DNA from 2 places in the Planococcus sp. VCh962 genome. Region 2 is predicted to be linked to the other one. Evidence: predicted binding sites of a transcription regulator. Region 2 holds the regulator's gene; the other holds the start of a gene.
The links. The regulator LexA, encoded in region 2, represses DNA repair genes until DNA is damaged. The targets are predictions, from matches to a motif close to CGAACATATGTTCG.
Positions count from the first base shown of each region.

Region 1 (7,412 bases), 710 kb from region 2:
CCTGCTTTTGCAAGGACGAAAACGCTTGGTTTCCGCGGTACCACCTAAATTTGCCGGCTTGCGGCACTTCTCGATATCCTTAACGCGGATAGACGGCCGTGTTTTCACGGCAGCTCAAAAGCAGGTTCGAGAAGGGAGCGGGGATGCGCATTTCAGCTGGAGCGCACTCTCTTGGCACCATCATCTTCTGTACTGATCTTTTTTCTTCGCTCATATATGTATCTGAATTATAGAGGTAGTTTCAATTGTTTGTCAAATGGTCTTTGCTGCGTGACGAAATTGGATTTTATCGGTATGATAGGTGAATAGCGATTCAGTTTTAGAGGAGATGGGAATATGAGTTTACATAAGATTATTATACCGACACCTTTTGCTGTAGGTGATGTGAATGCTTATTTGATTAAAGGGGATATGCTGACATTGATTGATGCCGGTCCAAAAACGCCGGAAGCATGGCTGGCACTGAAAGCCGGGTTGAAGGAAGCGAATGTTGAACCGAAAGATGTGGAACAGGTGGTGTTGACGCATCACCATCCCGACCATGCCGGTTGGGTAGATGGTTTTGACAATGCCCAATTATATGGACATCCCTATAATGATTTATGGCTGAGACGCGACCAGGCATTTTTGGATTACCACGATGCCTTTTATCTGGACCGCCTGAAAGAGGAAGGCGTTCCGGAAGAACTCTGGTTTTGGGTCAAGAAAATGAAGCGGCCATTGAATCTGATGGGCAACCGGGCGCTTGATAGAGAAATCAATGATGGCGACGCATTGCCAGGGCACCCAGGGTGGCATGCCATTGAAACCCTTGGACATGCTCAAAGCCATTTGTCTTATTGGAATCAGGAAAGCGGGGAGATGATTGGCGGAGATCATGTCATCGCAAAAGTTTCCTCAAATCCTTTGATCGAGCCTCCGCTTCATCCGGAAGAAGGCCGTCCGAAATCACTGCTTCAATATAATGCATCGCTTGAGCGTTTATTGAAAATGCCGATTGATGTGGTCTATAGCGGCCATGGGGAAGACGTCAGAAATGTCCATGAACTGGTCACAGTGCGGCTTGAAAAACAGCATCAACGCGCATTGAAAGTGCTGGATATGCTTGAAAACGAAGAAAAGACTGTCTATGATTTGACGAAAAACCTGTTCCCTTATGCTTATGAAAAAGAGCTTGGGCTCACCTTGTCGGAAACGATTGGGCAAATCGATTATTTGCTGGAGGATGGATTGATTACGGAGCGCATGGACGGCAACGGAATTTTCCATTACTTGAAAGCCTGACGTTGGCGGCCAATTTCTATTGCAACAAAGGCATAGAGCGGTTAAAATAAACCTGTTGGACTTTTCAAAAAATGAATGGCGCAATTATGATAAAACCGAAAAGGAATGGGGTATTTTGAAGAAATTGAGTATGTTGATGGCAAGTCTGTTATTTTTAGCAGCGTGTTCAAATGATAAAGCGGCTGAGCCGGCGGAAGAACCGAAAAAGCAGGACGCGGCAGTTGAAGAGCCAGACGCTGCAGCCGAAGAACAACAAGAACTGTCGGAAGAAGGGTTTATCACACAAGTGACAGCGGATCAGATTCTTGTGAACAATATTTATTTCACGATTCCGAAAGATGTCAAAGTCAATTTTGACAACGGAACTGAAACTACAGATGGCAAAATCGGAGATATCCGTACCGGCATGAAGGTCAGCGTTGATTATACAGGTCCATTAAAAGAGACATTCCCGATGGAAGCCGATGCGCAAACGGTGTCGATTTTAAATGATGAAGCATCAGCAGAGCAATCCGAAGCGCTTCTTGCCTACATCGAAGGCGAGCAATTGTCGAGTTTGGTCATTCTTGGCCAGCCGATTGTCCGGGACAATGAAATCGGATTTTTATTCAATAACATGATCGATGGAGAAATGGCTGAAGTGCGCGTCAATTTAGATACACATGAATATACAGTAGGTGGACAATAAAAGCAGCTGAGGCTGCTTTTTCTTTTTGTTAATTTGCAAATTAATTCACTTGCACTTATAAATATCCCGTGTTATTATGTGTATATTGACAGCATATAAATGCATAAAAATACATTGGGGGTTTTCATATTGAATAAAAAAATCGTTCTCGCATACTCAGGTGGATTAGATACATCGGTGGCCATCCCGTGGCTGAAAGGACAAGGCTACGACGTCGTCGCTGTTTGCCTGGATATCGGGGAAGGAAAAGATTTGAACTTCATTAAACAAAAAGCGCTTCAAGTTGGAGCGGTGGAAAGCTACATGATCGACGCAAGAGAAGAATTTGCCAACGAATATGCACTTATTTCTCTTCAAGCCCATACATTATATGAAGGCAAATATCCGCTTGTGTCGGCATTATCCCGTCCGCTTATTTCTAAAAAGCTGGTTGAGATTGCTGAAGAAACCGGTTCAACAGCAGTTGCTCACGGCTGCACAGGAAAAGGCAATGACCAAGTGCGTTTTGAAGTATCAATCAAATCATTGAACCCTAATCTAGAAGTTGTGGCTCCCGTCCGTGCTTGGGCGTGGTCACGTGATGAAGAAATCGCTTATGCAAAAGAAAACAATGTTCCGATTCCGGTGAATTTGGACAGCCCGTTCTCTATCGACCAAAACCTTTGGGGACGCGCCAACGAATGTGGCGTTCTGGAAGATCCGTGGGCAGCACCGCCGGAAGAAGCTTATGATGTAACGGCTGCTTTGGAAAACACACCGGACACTCCGGATATCGTTGAAATTGAATTTGTGAACGGCGTACCGGTTCAATTGAACGGCGTTTCTTATACATTCGCAAACTTGATTCTTGAATTGAACCATCTGGCTGGAAAACACGGCGTCGGCAGAATCGACCATGTCGAAAACCGTCTCGTCGGCATCAAATCCCGTGAAATCTACGAAGCTCCAGCCGCTATGACTTTGATTGCGGCACATAAAGAGCTGGAAGACATTACACTTGTGAAGGAAATGGCGCATTTCAAACCGGTCATTGAAAAGAAATTGACGGAATTGATTTATGAAGGCCTATGGTTCTCGCCGCTTCGTGTCGCTTTGGAATCATTCCTGAAAGAAACGCAAGTTTATGTCAACGGCACAGTGCGTGTTAAATTGTTCAAAGGACATGCCATCATCGAAGGGCGTAAATCACCAAACTCCCTATACAGCGAGCAGTTGGCGACTTATTCAACGGATGATACATTCAACCATGAATCAGCTGTCGGCTTTATCGAATTATGGGGCCTTCCGACAGTCGTCAATTCCATGGTCAATAGAAAAGAAGTCGTTGTTCCTGAAAACGTGAAAGTAGGGGTTAAATCATGACCAAACTGTGGGGCGGCCGTTTTCAAAAATCGGCCGAACAGTGGGTTGATGAGTTTGGAGCTTCCATTTCTTTTGACCAGAAACTGGTCCTGGAAGATTTAGAAGGCAGCACGGCACATGTCAAAATGCTTGGAGCTTGCCAGATTCTTTCAGAAGAAGAGACGGCTTTGATCTTATCGGGGCTCCAAACGCTGAAAGAAAAAGCGCAAGCCGGCGATTTGGAATTCAGCGTTTCGAACGAAGACATCCACTTAAACTTGGAAAAACATTTAATCGATGAAATCGGCCCGGTCGGCGGCAAACTCCATACAGCGAGAAGTCGCAATGACCAAGTTGCGACCGATATGCATCTTTATTTAAAAAACCGGGTAAAAGAAATAATAGAAGCGGTTACTGCGTTCCAGTCGGCCATCGTCGAGCAGGCGGAAGCCCATGTGGAAACTGTGGTGCCAGGCTATACCCATTTGCAGCGTGCACAGCCGATTTCATTTGGCCATCATTTGCTGACGTATTTTTGGATGCTTGAACGCGATAAAGAACGTTTGTCGGAATCGCTGAAACGCATCGACTTGTCGCCGCTTGGCGCCGGGGCGATGTCGGGCACGACTTTCCCGATTGACCGTGAATTGTCAGCCAGCTTCCTCGGGTTTTCCGGCGTTTACCAAAACAGCCTGGACGCCGTCAGTGACCGCGACTTTATCGTTGAATTTCTCAGCAATGCTTCAATGCTGATGATGCATATGTCCCGTTTTGCCGAAGAAATCATTCTTTGGTCAAGTGAAGAATTCCGCTTTATCGAACTGGATGATGCTTTCTCAACGGGCTCAAGCATCATGCCGCAGAAGAAAAACCCGGATATGGCCGAACTGATCCGCGGCAAGACCGGTCGCGTCTATGGCAACCTTTTCGGATTGCTTACGACGCTGAAAGGCCTGCCGCTTGCCTACAATAAAGATATGCAAGAAGACAAAGAAGGCATGTTTGATACGGTCCATACATTGATGGGGTCCTTGCCGATTTTTGAAGGCATGGTCCGTACGATGACAGTCCGCACCGATTCTATGGAAAAAGCTGTACATTCGGATTTTTCGAATGCCACAGAGCTCGCCGATTACTTGGCAGCAAAGGGTATGCCATTCCGCGAAGCGCATGACGTGACCGGAAAACTGGTGTTCACTTGCATCCAGCGCGGTTATTTCCTGAAAGACCTGCCGCTGTCGGATTTGCAGGAGGCCAGCCCGTTGATTGGCGAAGACATCTACGAAACCTTGAAGCCGAAAACTGCGGTAAAGCGCAGAAACTCGCTCGGGGGCACAGGATTTGATCAAGTAAAACATCAACTGGGACTTGCCAAGCAACTCATCGGGTAAAAAGTCCAATCATATAAGCCAGATGCGCTTGGTACCCGCATCTGGAAGCTAGAAGCCGATTTTCCTCTCCCCTAAGGAAAATCGGCTTTTACTATGGCAATTTTTACGTTTGGCAAATGCCTTAAGCCTTAGGGATCTTTTAGAATGAAGCTAAGATTTCCTTTATCCCACTTGGTGAATTTTAAGTTGAGCTGCTAGTTAAGACCGGTTTCCATTGAAATACTTTCCTTGCGGGCACCAATACTTTCCTTCCGAGCCTAAATACTTTCTTTTCACCTAGCAGGGCAACGAACCAAAATGCTTTGCAATGGTTTAATAGCAACAGAAAACGGTTATTGATTAAGAACAAGTGTTCGTATATGCTTATAGAAGGGAAAGAAAAGGGAGGCAAAAGTCATGTATGAGGAATTGGAAACACGGCCCATCATCTGCCTCGACATGCGCAGTTTCTATGCCAGTTGCGCTGCAATCGACCTAGGCCTCGATCCGTTGACCGCTTGCATTGCCGTAATCGGCAATCAGGAGCGGCGCGGCAGTGTGGTGCTGGCAGCGTCGCCGGTATTGAAGAAGGAGTTCGGGGTCAGGACCGGCACTCGGCTGTTTGAAATTCCGGATGATCCGCGCATCCAAAAAATCGAACCGAAAATGGGCTTCTTTTTAAAAGTGTCGATGGAAATTACCCGCTTGCTGAAAGAGTACGTGCCGGCTGAAGCAATCCACGTCTATAGCGTCGATGAAAGTTTTGTGGACTTGAGCGGCACCGGAAAATTATGGGGCACCCCCGAAGAAGTCATAGCACGCATCCAGGACGATATCATCCGCCAGTTTTGCCTGCCTTCCGCTATCGGCATGGGACCGAATATGCTGCTGGCGAAGCTGGCGCTCGATTTGGAAGCGAAAAAGGAAGGATTTGCAAAATGGACTTTTGCCGATGTGCCGGAAAAGTTATGGCCGGTTACGCCGCTCAGCAAAATGTGGGGCATCGGGGCACGGCTGGAGGCTACTTTGAATGGCATGGGAATTTTTTCAGTCGGTGACTTGGCGCATTGTGAACTCGCGCAGCTTGAAGCAAGTTTCGGCATTCTCGGCAATCAGCTTTATCATCATGCTTGGGGCATCGATTTGTCGGAACTCGGCGCGCCGCTTGTGGAAGGGCAAGTCAGTTATGGCAAAGGGCAGATCCTTTACCGTGATTACACCACGGCAAAGGATATTTCGGCGGTGCTGCTGGAAATGGCGGAAGATGTCGCCATGCGCGCCCGAACAGCCGGGAAAGCAGGACGCACGGTAACGCTTGCGGTCGGCTACAGCAAAAAAGCGTTTGGCGGTGGCTTTAACCGCTCACGGACCATTGAGGAAGCGACAAACGATACCTTGAAAATTTATGCTGTGTGCAAAGAATTGCTGTCGGAATTCTATGACGGCCGGCCGGCAAGAAGGCTTGCCCTTACGCTGACGAAATTGGAAGATGAAACATCGATGCAATTGAGCCTGTTTGAACAGCGGAAATGGCAGAACCGGAAATTAGGGGAAGCGATGGACCAATTGCGGGCAAAATATGGCCCGACTGCCGTACTGCGCGCGGTATCTTATACAGAAGCTGGCACGGCGCTCGAACGGGCAAATTTAATCGGCGGCCATAAAGCGGATGGCAGCATTGATGAACCGGAAGACTGAGATCCATCATTCAGAAAAAATCCGATTGAAAGCTCCGTTCCGATAAAGAACATTCCCCAGACAACCCGAATTTATTTCAAAACTCGAATTATTTCTATCTTTCCGTGAATAAGCTTGTTAAAATAAAAAAAGAATAAATCCATACATATACTCTAGACAGCAAGGGGAAAAAATTATGCGCGTTTTTTGGGAGTTGGGCTGGTTTTTCAAGGAAAGGAAAAAGCAATACATCAGCGGAGTTGTTTTGCTGTTGTTCGTGGCATTTCTTGGAGTGCTGCCGCCGCGCATCATCGGTTTTGTTGTCGATGAAATCAGCCAAGGCACTCTGACGCCTGCTTTTTTAGTGAAATGGCTGGGGGTTTTGGCGGCTTCAGCACTCCTCATGTATGCGCTGCGCTATGCATGGCGCCTGATGATCTTTGGCTCATCCATTCTTCTGGCAAGGAATCTGCGGGAGCGGCTGTTCCATCATTTTACGCAAATGTCACCGGCGTTTTACCAAAAGCGGCGGGTCGGCGACTTGATGGCCCATGCCACGAATGACTTGCAGGCCGTGCAGCAAACGGCAGGAGTCGGCGTTTTGACGCTGGTCGATTCCATTGCGACCGGGGGCTTTGTCATTGCGGCGATGGCCCTCACCGTCAATTGGAAATTGACGGTGATTGTGTTATTGCCGATGCCTTTGATGGCATATATGACCAATTATTACGGCAAACTGCTGCACGAACGGTTTCACGGAGCGCAAGAAGCGTTTTCAAGCTTAAATGACAAAACCCAGGAAAGCATCTCCGGCATGAAAGTCATTAAGACATTCGGCCAGGAACAACAGAATGTCGAAGATTTCAAGCGGTTGTCCGACCTTGTCGTCGATGAAAACATCCGCGTAGCACGTGTCGATTCGCTGTTTGACCCGACCATTTCCGCCATCATCGGCGTCTGTTATTTCCTGACGCTCGGCTTCGGCACTTATTTTGTCTTGAATGGGGAAATGACGATTGGCGATTTGGTGGCTTTCACGACGTATCTTGGCC
Region 1 is NZ_JBYLHS010000001.1:1,064,864-1,072,275, reverse strand. Features, by position in the region: T-box leader at 9-216, opposite strand; gene AC3AQ9_RS05440 (MBL fold metallo-hydrolase) at 337-1,284, shown strand; gene AC3AQ9_RS05435 (DUF3221 domain-containing protein) at 1,400-1,972, shown strand; gene AC3AQ9_RS05430 (argininosuccinate synthase) at 2,102-3,334, shown strand; gene argH (argininosuccinate lyase) at 3,331-4,704, shown strand; gene AC3AQ9_RS05420 (Y-family DNA polymerase) at 5,101-6,381, shown strand; gene AC3AQ9_RS05415 (ABC transporter ATP-binding protein) at 6,557-7,412, shown strand, end outside.
Region 1: AC3AQ9_RS05420 (Y-family DNA polymerase) is a predicted target of LexA. The motif match lies at 5,047-5,060, and genes of this name have one in related genera.

Region 2 (7,412 bases):
TTATTGTTCGTTGATTAAGTTCTTGACTTTCGCCACTACATTTTCTGGTGTGAAGCCGAATTCTTTCATGATGCGCTCGCCTGGCGCGCTGGCACCAAAGCGGTCAATTGAAAGGATATCGCCTTCATCGCCTGTATAGCGTTCCCAGCCGAATGAAGAGCCCATTTCGATTGCCAAACGTTTTTTGACCGTTTTCGGAATAACCGATTGCTTGTATTCTTTGTCTTGTTTTTCAAATCGATCCCAAGATGGCATAGATACAACAGAAACCGAAATTCCTTCTTCTGCCAATTGTTTCTGTGCTGCTACCGCAAGGCTCACTTCAGAACCGGTTGCCAATAGCAATGCTTGTGGGTTTTCTGCTGGCGAAACCACATAAGCACCTTTTTCAACACCGTTTGCTGCCAAGTCGTTCGTGTGCTCAAGCACAGGCAGGTTTTGGCGTGAAAGAACCAATAGCGTTGGCGCAGTTTTCGCAGTCAAAGCCAGTTTCCAAGCCGCTTTTGTTTCATTCGCATCCGCAGGGCGGACAACGCTCAAATTCGGCATTGCGCGAAGCGAAGCCAAATGCTCAACAGGTTCGTGAGTAGGGCCATCTTCTCCAACCGCTACACTGTCGTGAGTGAATACAAATGTTACCGGAAGGCCCATCAAAGCCGCAAGGCGGATTGCTGGACGTACATAGTCACTGAATACGAAGAATGTGCCGCCAAATACATGAAGGCCACCGTGTAGTGCCATACCGTTTAAGGCAGTCCCCATTGCGAATTCACGCACACCAAACCAGATATTGCGTCCAGTTGGATTTTCAGCATCAAAGTCGCCTCCGCCTTTGATGTTTGTTTTGTTCGATCCGGCAAGGTCCGCACTACCACCAAAGAATGAAGGTACAGCTTTCGCGATAGCATTTACCATATCGCCTGAAGAAGCACGGGTAGCTTGCTTTTTGCCTACTTCATAAGTTGGGAAGTCGGCATCGAAGTTCTCAGGAAGTTCTCCTTTGATTGCTCTTTGAAGCTGTGCAGCCAGTTCAGGATGCTGTGCTTCATACTCAGCATACAGTTCGTTCCAAGCCGTTTCAGCGTTGCCGCCTAATTCTTCTGTTGCTTGTTTGAACGTTTCGTATACTTCGTCCGGCACGTGGAAATCCTGGTCGAATGTCCACTCGTAATATTCTTTCGCCAATTTCATTTCATCTTCGCCCAGTGGTGCACCGTGCGCATCCGCTTTACCGGATTTATTCGGAGCTCCGTAACCGATGACGGTTTTTACTTCGATAATTGTCGGTTTGTCAGATGATTGTTTAGCTTGAGCGATTTTCTCAGACAAATCGTCCAATTCATTGCCGTTTTCAACGCGCAAATAGTTCCAGCCGTAAGACTCAAAGCGTTTCTTAATATCTTCAGAGAAGCTCATGTGAAGATCGCCGTCTAATGAGATGTCATTGCTGTCATAAAGTACTACCAATTTATTTAACTTCAAATGGCCAGCCAGTGAAATAGCTTCACCTGCAACGCCTTCCATCAAGTCGCCATCTCCGCATAAAGCGAATGTGTGATGGTCTACAACATTCAAGTTTTCTTTGTTGTATGTAGCCGCTAAATGGCGTTCTGCCATTGCCATTCCAACCGCCATACCAATTCCTTGGCCAAGAGGACCTGTGGTTGCTTCCACGCCTTCTGTGTGGCCGTATTCAGGGTGTCCTGGAGTTTTCGAATCCCATTGGCGGAAGTTTTTGATTTCATCCAATGTAAGGCCGTAACCGCTCAAATGAAGCAAGCTATATAAAAGCATTGAACCGTGTCCAGCCGACAAGACAAAACGGTCACGGTTGAACCATTTAGGGTTTTTCGGATTATGGTGCATATGTTTCGTCCATAATGTATAAGCCATAGGAGCAGCTCCCATAGGCAATCCAGGATGCCCGGAATTAGCTTTCTCGATAGCATCAATGGAAAGTGTGCGAATCGTAGTCACTGCAAGTTGATCTGCATGGTTTGACATAAAAAAACATCCTCTCTAGAACAAAATTTCATCCCTTACTAGTGTAGTCAACAATAGAAAAGAATACAACGAAAAAGAGAATAAGTATTAATTTAAATACTTATTCTCCCGGATATTCTTGATTTTTTCTGGAGTTACATCGTCGCCATTCGGATCGATCACTTTTACGTTTTCAATGGTTCCGCGCATCGTTTTCCGGAATGTCTGCAAATACTCTTGACGAAGTAAAGATTGTTCTTTTGCTTCTTCTATAGACAAGCCCGCTTTTTTAGATTTTCGTGATAATTCATTAATTCGATTTAATTTATCTGGTGATAACATCAAACCCCACCTTTCTTCTTACATATCGTACAAAAGAAGATGGTTTTCTGCAATATATTAGCCCTGTTTCATTTGTTCGAATTCTTTATAACGGCGATGGACAGTCGCTTTGCTTGCCTGGTAGCCAAATCCTTGCAGCGTAACGGCGATTTCATGGAAGGTCAGTCCGTTTTCCTTTAAGCTGACGATTTGGTCAATCGGCAAATCAAGGCGCTCCCTTCCTTCCGGATTGCCTTTCCCTTTTAGATTCTTTTCGGGTTTATAGCCGTTTTCAACAGCACGTTTCATGCCTCGTTTAATTTTGGCGTTATGTATTTTTCGCTGGTATTCCTCTACGATCGCTAAAATTTCCAGCACCATATCATCCATATCATTCAAGGCAATCGGTCCTTGGTCAGATAAAGTGTAGACTTCCACGCCGTATTTTTTCATGACATGCAAAAGCGCGATGCGGGCATGCCCTCGTCCAAGACGCGTTTCATCCTGGATAAAAACAGCATCTACTTTTTCCGTCTTGATGCAGTTAAGCATTTCCAACAAGCCTTCTCGGTCCATTTCATAGCCGCTATGCTGATCAGAAAATATTTGGTCCACAATATAGCCTTGTTCAAATGCAAATTTTAGCAGCTCTTCTTCCTGTCTCTCGAGCGAAGTTTCCTGTGTATCTTTCGTGGTGCTGACGCGGCAATAAATTAACGCAGTTTTTTTCATTCTGCATCACCTGCCAGCTTGATGGTTTCATCTGGGGTGTATTTGAGTTGGTCACTCGGAATCTTAAGTGATTGGCCGGCAACGATTTTGGCAGTAGTCAATCCGTTTTCCTTCATAATTTCATCGATCCATTGCTGATGGGGAGTGTCTCCACTGAATGATTCAGCCAAAGTCCACAGAGTATCGCCTTCTTCAATTTGGACGTGGCTTACTTGTGTTTTTTCATTGTTATGGGTGATTACCGAAAAAATGGAGAATATAAGAATAAGCGTAAATAATGCTGTAAAATAAGAGTTTTTTCGAATGATTGTCATGTGAACCGCCTCCTAAGAATATGTGTTCGGAATGTATGTTCTTATATTAATGCGAACAAGTGTTTTTGTCAACAAATAAATTCGAACCTATGTTTGCATTTCATATCCCAAGTTGGTATACTATGGGTAGAAAAACATACTGAACAACTAAAAAGAGGTGAAACTGTTGAAAAAAGTATCGAAACGCCAAGAAGATATTTTGACTTTTATAAAAGATGAAGTTCGTGCTAAAGGTTATCCGCCTTCCGTTCGTGAAATCGGAGAAGCAGTTGGCCTGGCCTCCAGTTCGACTGTCCACGGCCATCTGGCCCGGTTGGAAAGCAAAGGACTGATCCGCCGTGACCCGACTAAACCGAGAGCCATTGAAATCATTAGCACAGAAGATGCGCTAATTGAAAGAAATCCAGTGTTGCATGTTCCGTTGATCGGGAAAGTTACTGCAGGGCTGCCGATTACCGCCATCGAAAATGTGGAAGAGTACTTCCCGCTGCCTCAGACATACGGTACCGAGGATGACCATATTTTCATGCTTGAAATCATGGGTGAAAGTATGATTGAAGCTGGTATTTTAAACGGTGACTACGTTGTAGTTAAACAGCAGCAGACAGCTAACAACGGAGATATTGTCGTTGCGATGACTGCAGATGATGAAGCAACAGTGAAACGCTTTTTCAAAGAAGATAATTACTTCCGCTTGCAGCCTGAAAATTCTTCGATGGATCCGATTATCGTCGATCAAGTTTCTATTCTGGGCAAAGTGGTTGGCGTCTATCGCCAAATCCTATAAAAAAAACGCTGAGAATTTCTTCTCAGCGTTTTTTTATTTTGAGTTCGTCGTAAATTCCATTGCTTGTTTTTCCAATTAATATGCAAGTTATTTAACACAAGAAAATGCCAGCATAACCGGAATTCTTTTGCGCCTCCGGTACTCTGCTTCACTGCTGAAATTTTCCCGTTTAGGTTCCCCTTCACGCAAGGACTCAATCTTAAAGCCTGCCTCCGCTAAGGCATTAAAATATTGTTCGGTGGTTCGATGATGTTTTACGACGATTTTATCCATCCATGGCTCTTTACGTTCGCCGGAATTAAAATAATCATCCACAATCCAATTCCCTCTTTTTTCGCCTTCTTTTTTGCTGATAAAAGAAGAAGTTGTCAAAGGATGCTGAACGCTGAAGACAAATTTGCCGTTATCTTTTAACGCCTGATGCACTTTTTTAAACAGCTCTTGGATATCGGCAACATAGTGAATGGCAAAGCGGGACATAACTATATCAAATTCATTGTGGGGAAACGCATAAGTTTCCATCGTTTCTTGCAGAATGACGCTTTTGGTGCCTTTCAGTTCATTTTTTGCCAGCCAAGCCATCTGATCCGAACCTTCTACACCCGTGTAATGATCCGCTCCAGCCAATAACAGCTCTTTACCGAAGCTGCCTTCTCCGCATCCAAGATCCAGTAGATTCCTGCCTTTCACCTTTCCCAGCAATTCTATGACGATTGGCCTTTCAATGGCATTATTCGGACTTTCTTCCCGGTTTCTTCTTGCCAGAAATTGATTTAAAAAATCTTTCTGATCATACGCACTGGCTCCTTTGAATTCCATTCATGCCCATCCCCTTGTCGGAAAAATCTCTTATTTTAAGTATAAAAAAAGCATGCGCTGCTTGAGCGATGCTTGTTTTTATCAAGATTGGTTGACCACGATATACTTGACAAGATTAATCGTGATGCGATAAATTTTACCGCTGGCTTCATCTGTTACGTCATAAGTTCCGTTTGAAGGGATTTTCCCTAAAGCAGCCTCTTTATCCGTGGCCTGTACAGAAAGGACTATCGTATTCCCTTGGTCAAAATAGAATTCCACTTGAAATGTTTTCATTCACTGACCTCCTCTGTAAGCTCCCTTTAGTTTACCACAACTCAATATTATTGTTGACCGTATATTTGTTTATAAGCGATGACTTTCAATGCCAGCATCTCTTCTTCCGTCAAATCCTGTTCCAGTTTTTGAATGGCTTCCTGATGAGACATCGTTCCGTTTTGGACACCACTCTGGATATTTTTTAATTCTGTAACTCCTACTTTTTGGATCAATACCCGTGTTGCCTGTCCGGTTGAGTTGAATGGCAAGGAACTTTCGTCAGCCGCTTTTGCTTCTTCGATATAGCCAGCAAGTTCAGGATCATTTTCTACATACGATTGGATTTCTTCCAATTGTCCGCTGTTGTTCAGTTGTTCAGTTGCTTCTTCCACCATTTTCTCTGAAGCCATATTGGTACCGAAATAATACACACCAATTGCCCCAAGAAACAGCACGATGAGCAATACAATTAAAATTTTCAATATCTTCATCCAATGCTCCTCCAATATTCATACTTCTAATTAAGACGCCTGTTATTCTATTATGTTACAGATCCCGAAAAAAACAATACCCCGAACCCGGACTCTTTTATTGGAAAGGATCCGGCTTCAGGGTGTTGTTAAAACTCATTTAACTTTTGTTCTTCAGTTTCCGCTGTTCTGCTATCCACCAATCAATATGGTTTAGATCAAAAATAATCATATCGCCATAAGACTGGCTATGCGGAATCTTTCGCTGGGTTATGAATTCTTGTACCTTGTCTTCAGTCATCGGATAATCCGCTGCCTCCAGGTATTTCAGCAAGCTCTTTATCCCTTGAATCTTTGTCATTTAATCACCCCCACAAAATCCTCCTGGCGGCAACCGCCATAGAAAATTCAGTACGGATTATTAAAGAGGGAAAGACTTATATATACATACCCTTATTTCAAAAAAGTAATCTCCCCTGTTTCAGAAGCTGTTCAGCCGAATTTAATTATTTCTTTTAAGCGCTTTTCTTAACCGCCTCTTCTTGAAGTAGTAACCGGCTCCGTGTAATCTTTTATTTTCACCAATTTAACGTCCGCTTTGTTAAAAATATTCAGTTCACCAAATACATCTTCATATTGGACGATGCTTTCAGACAGAGCCATAGCAGTCACGTTTTCTCTTGACTCCGCTTCTACCGTTCTTTCCACTGTAAGTCCTTTTTCCAAAAAATACTGGATGACGAATTTCTTCACGCTTTCACCTCCTCCTTTAAATTTTCTTCAGCAGGAAGGCATATCCCTTTTGAATTTTATTTAAAGATAGCAATTACATAAAATCAGTTAAAAAGTCCCTGCCTTCTTTTTTTCCATATAAAAACCGTCAGCATTTAAATGCTGACGGTCATTGATCAATAATATTTCTCTATTTTAATTTCCTAACTGTTTTATCTGTTCCACAATGCCGGTGATTTCTTGAAGGGATTTGAATGCTTCCGTGTTTTCCAATACTTCGGAATCGAGTTTGCCATTCTCTATATTATCCAAGTATAAATCGATTCCTTCAATCGCCCGATTGTTTTGATTGACCACTTGTTGATGAAGATCCGCACCAAGTTCGGGTGCCTCAAGTTGATTGAATTCTTCAATCGTTGCTTTCATTTCCTCCAACCGTGCTTCAAGTTCACGGGCCGCTTGTTCGTCGTTGACTGCTTGTTTTGCCAAATCAGGAACTTCCTGAGCAAAAGCACTGGCTTCATTGGCGTACTCTGTTGCTTCGGTTGCGTAATTCAATGTATCGGTGACTCCATCTAGAGCAGAACAGCCGCTCAGCAAAATACCACTGGCCAACAATATCGCTAGGTATTTTTTCTTCATCTATTTTCCTCCATATATGCTGTAATGGTGGTATCAGTATAGCACGGCCGAAAAAATCCTCCTAAGAATATGACCACCTTCAATAACAGATTCAGGTTAATTAAAAAACCGCCGGAGCCTCAGAGCCTCAACGGTTTTCTTGTTAATATACCTTCAGATGTTGTGCGCGTTCCCGCAAGGAGAATCCAATGCCTATTAAGCCCTAGCGTTTGTTCGATCTCTGGATTTTTTTATTTATGCGTACCTGTAAAGAAGAAATGGACCATATTGAAAACCAGGAATTGGCCATCCTTATCTTCACTCGTTTTCCTCATAAAAAACCCGGTTTATACCAAAGAAGCATATTACCAAAAA
Region 2 is NZ_JBYLHS010000001.1:350,134-357,545, reverse strand. Features, by position in the region: gene tkt (transketolase) at 1-2,004, opposite strand; gene AC3AQ9_RS01825 (DUF896 domain-containing protein) at 2,092-2,325, opposite strand; gene AC3AQ9_RS01820 (YneB family resolvase-like protein) at 2,383-3,036, opposite strand; gene yneA (cell division suppressor protein YneA) at 3,033-3,350, opposite strand; gene lexA (transcriptional repressor LexA) at 3,517-4,137, shown strand; gene AC3AQ9_RS01805 (class I SAM-dependent DNA methyltransferase) at 4,225-4,956, opposite strand; gene AC3AQ9_RS01800 (hypothetical protein) at 5,038-5,232, opposite strand; gene AC3AQ9_RS01795 (hypothetical protein) at 5,280-5,705, opposite strand; gene AC3AQ9_RS01790 (hypothetical protein) at 5,845-6,045, opposite strand; gene AC3AQ9_RS01785 (hypothetical protein) at 6,213-6,437, opposite strand; gene AC3AQ9_RS01780 (DUF6376 family protein) at 6,612-7,058, opposite strand.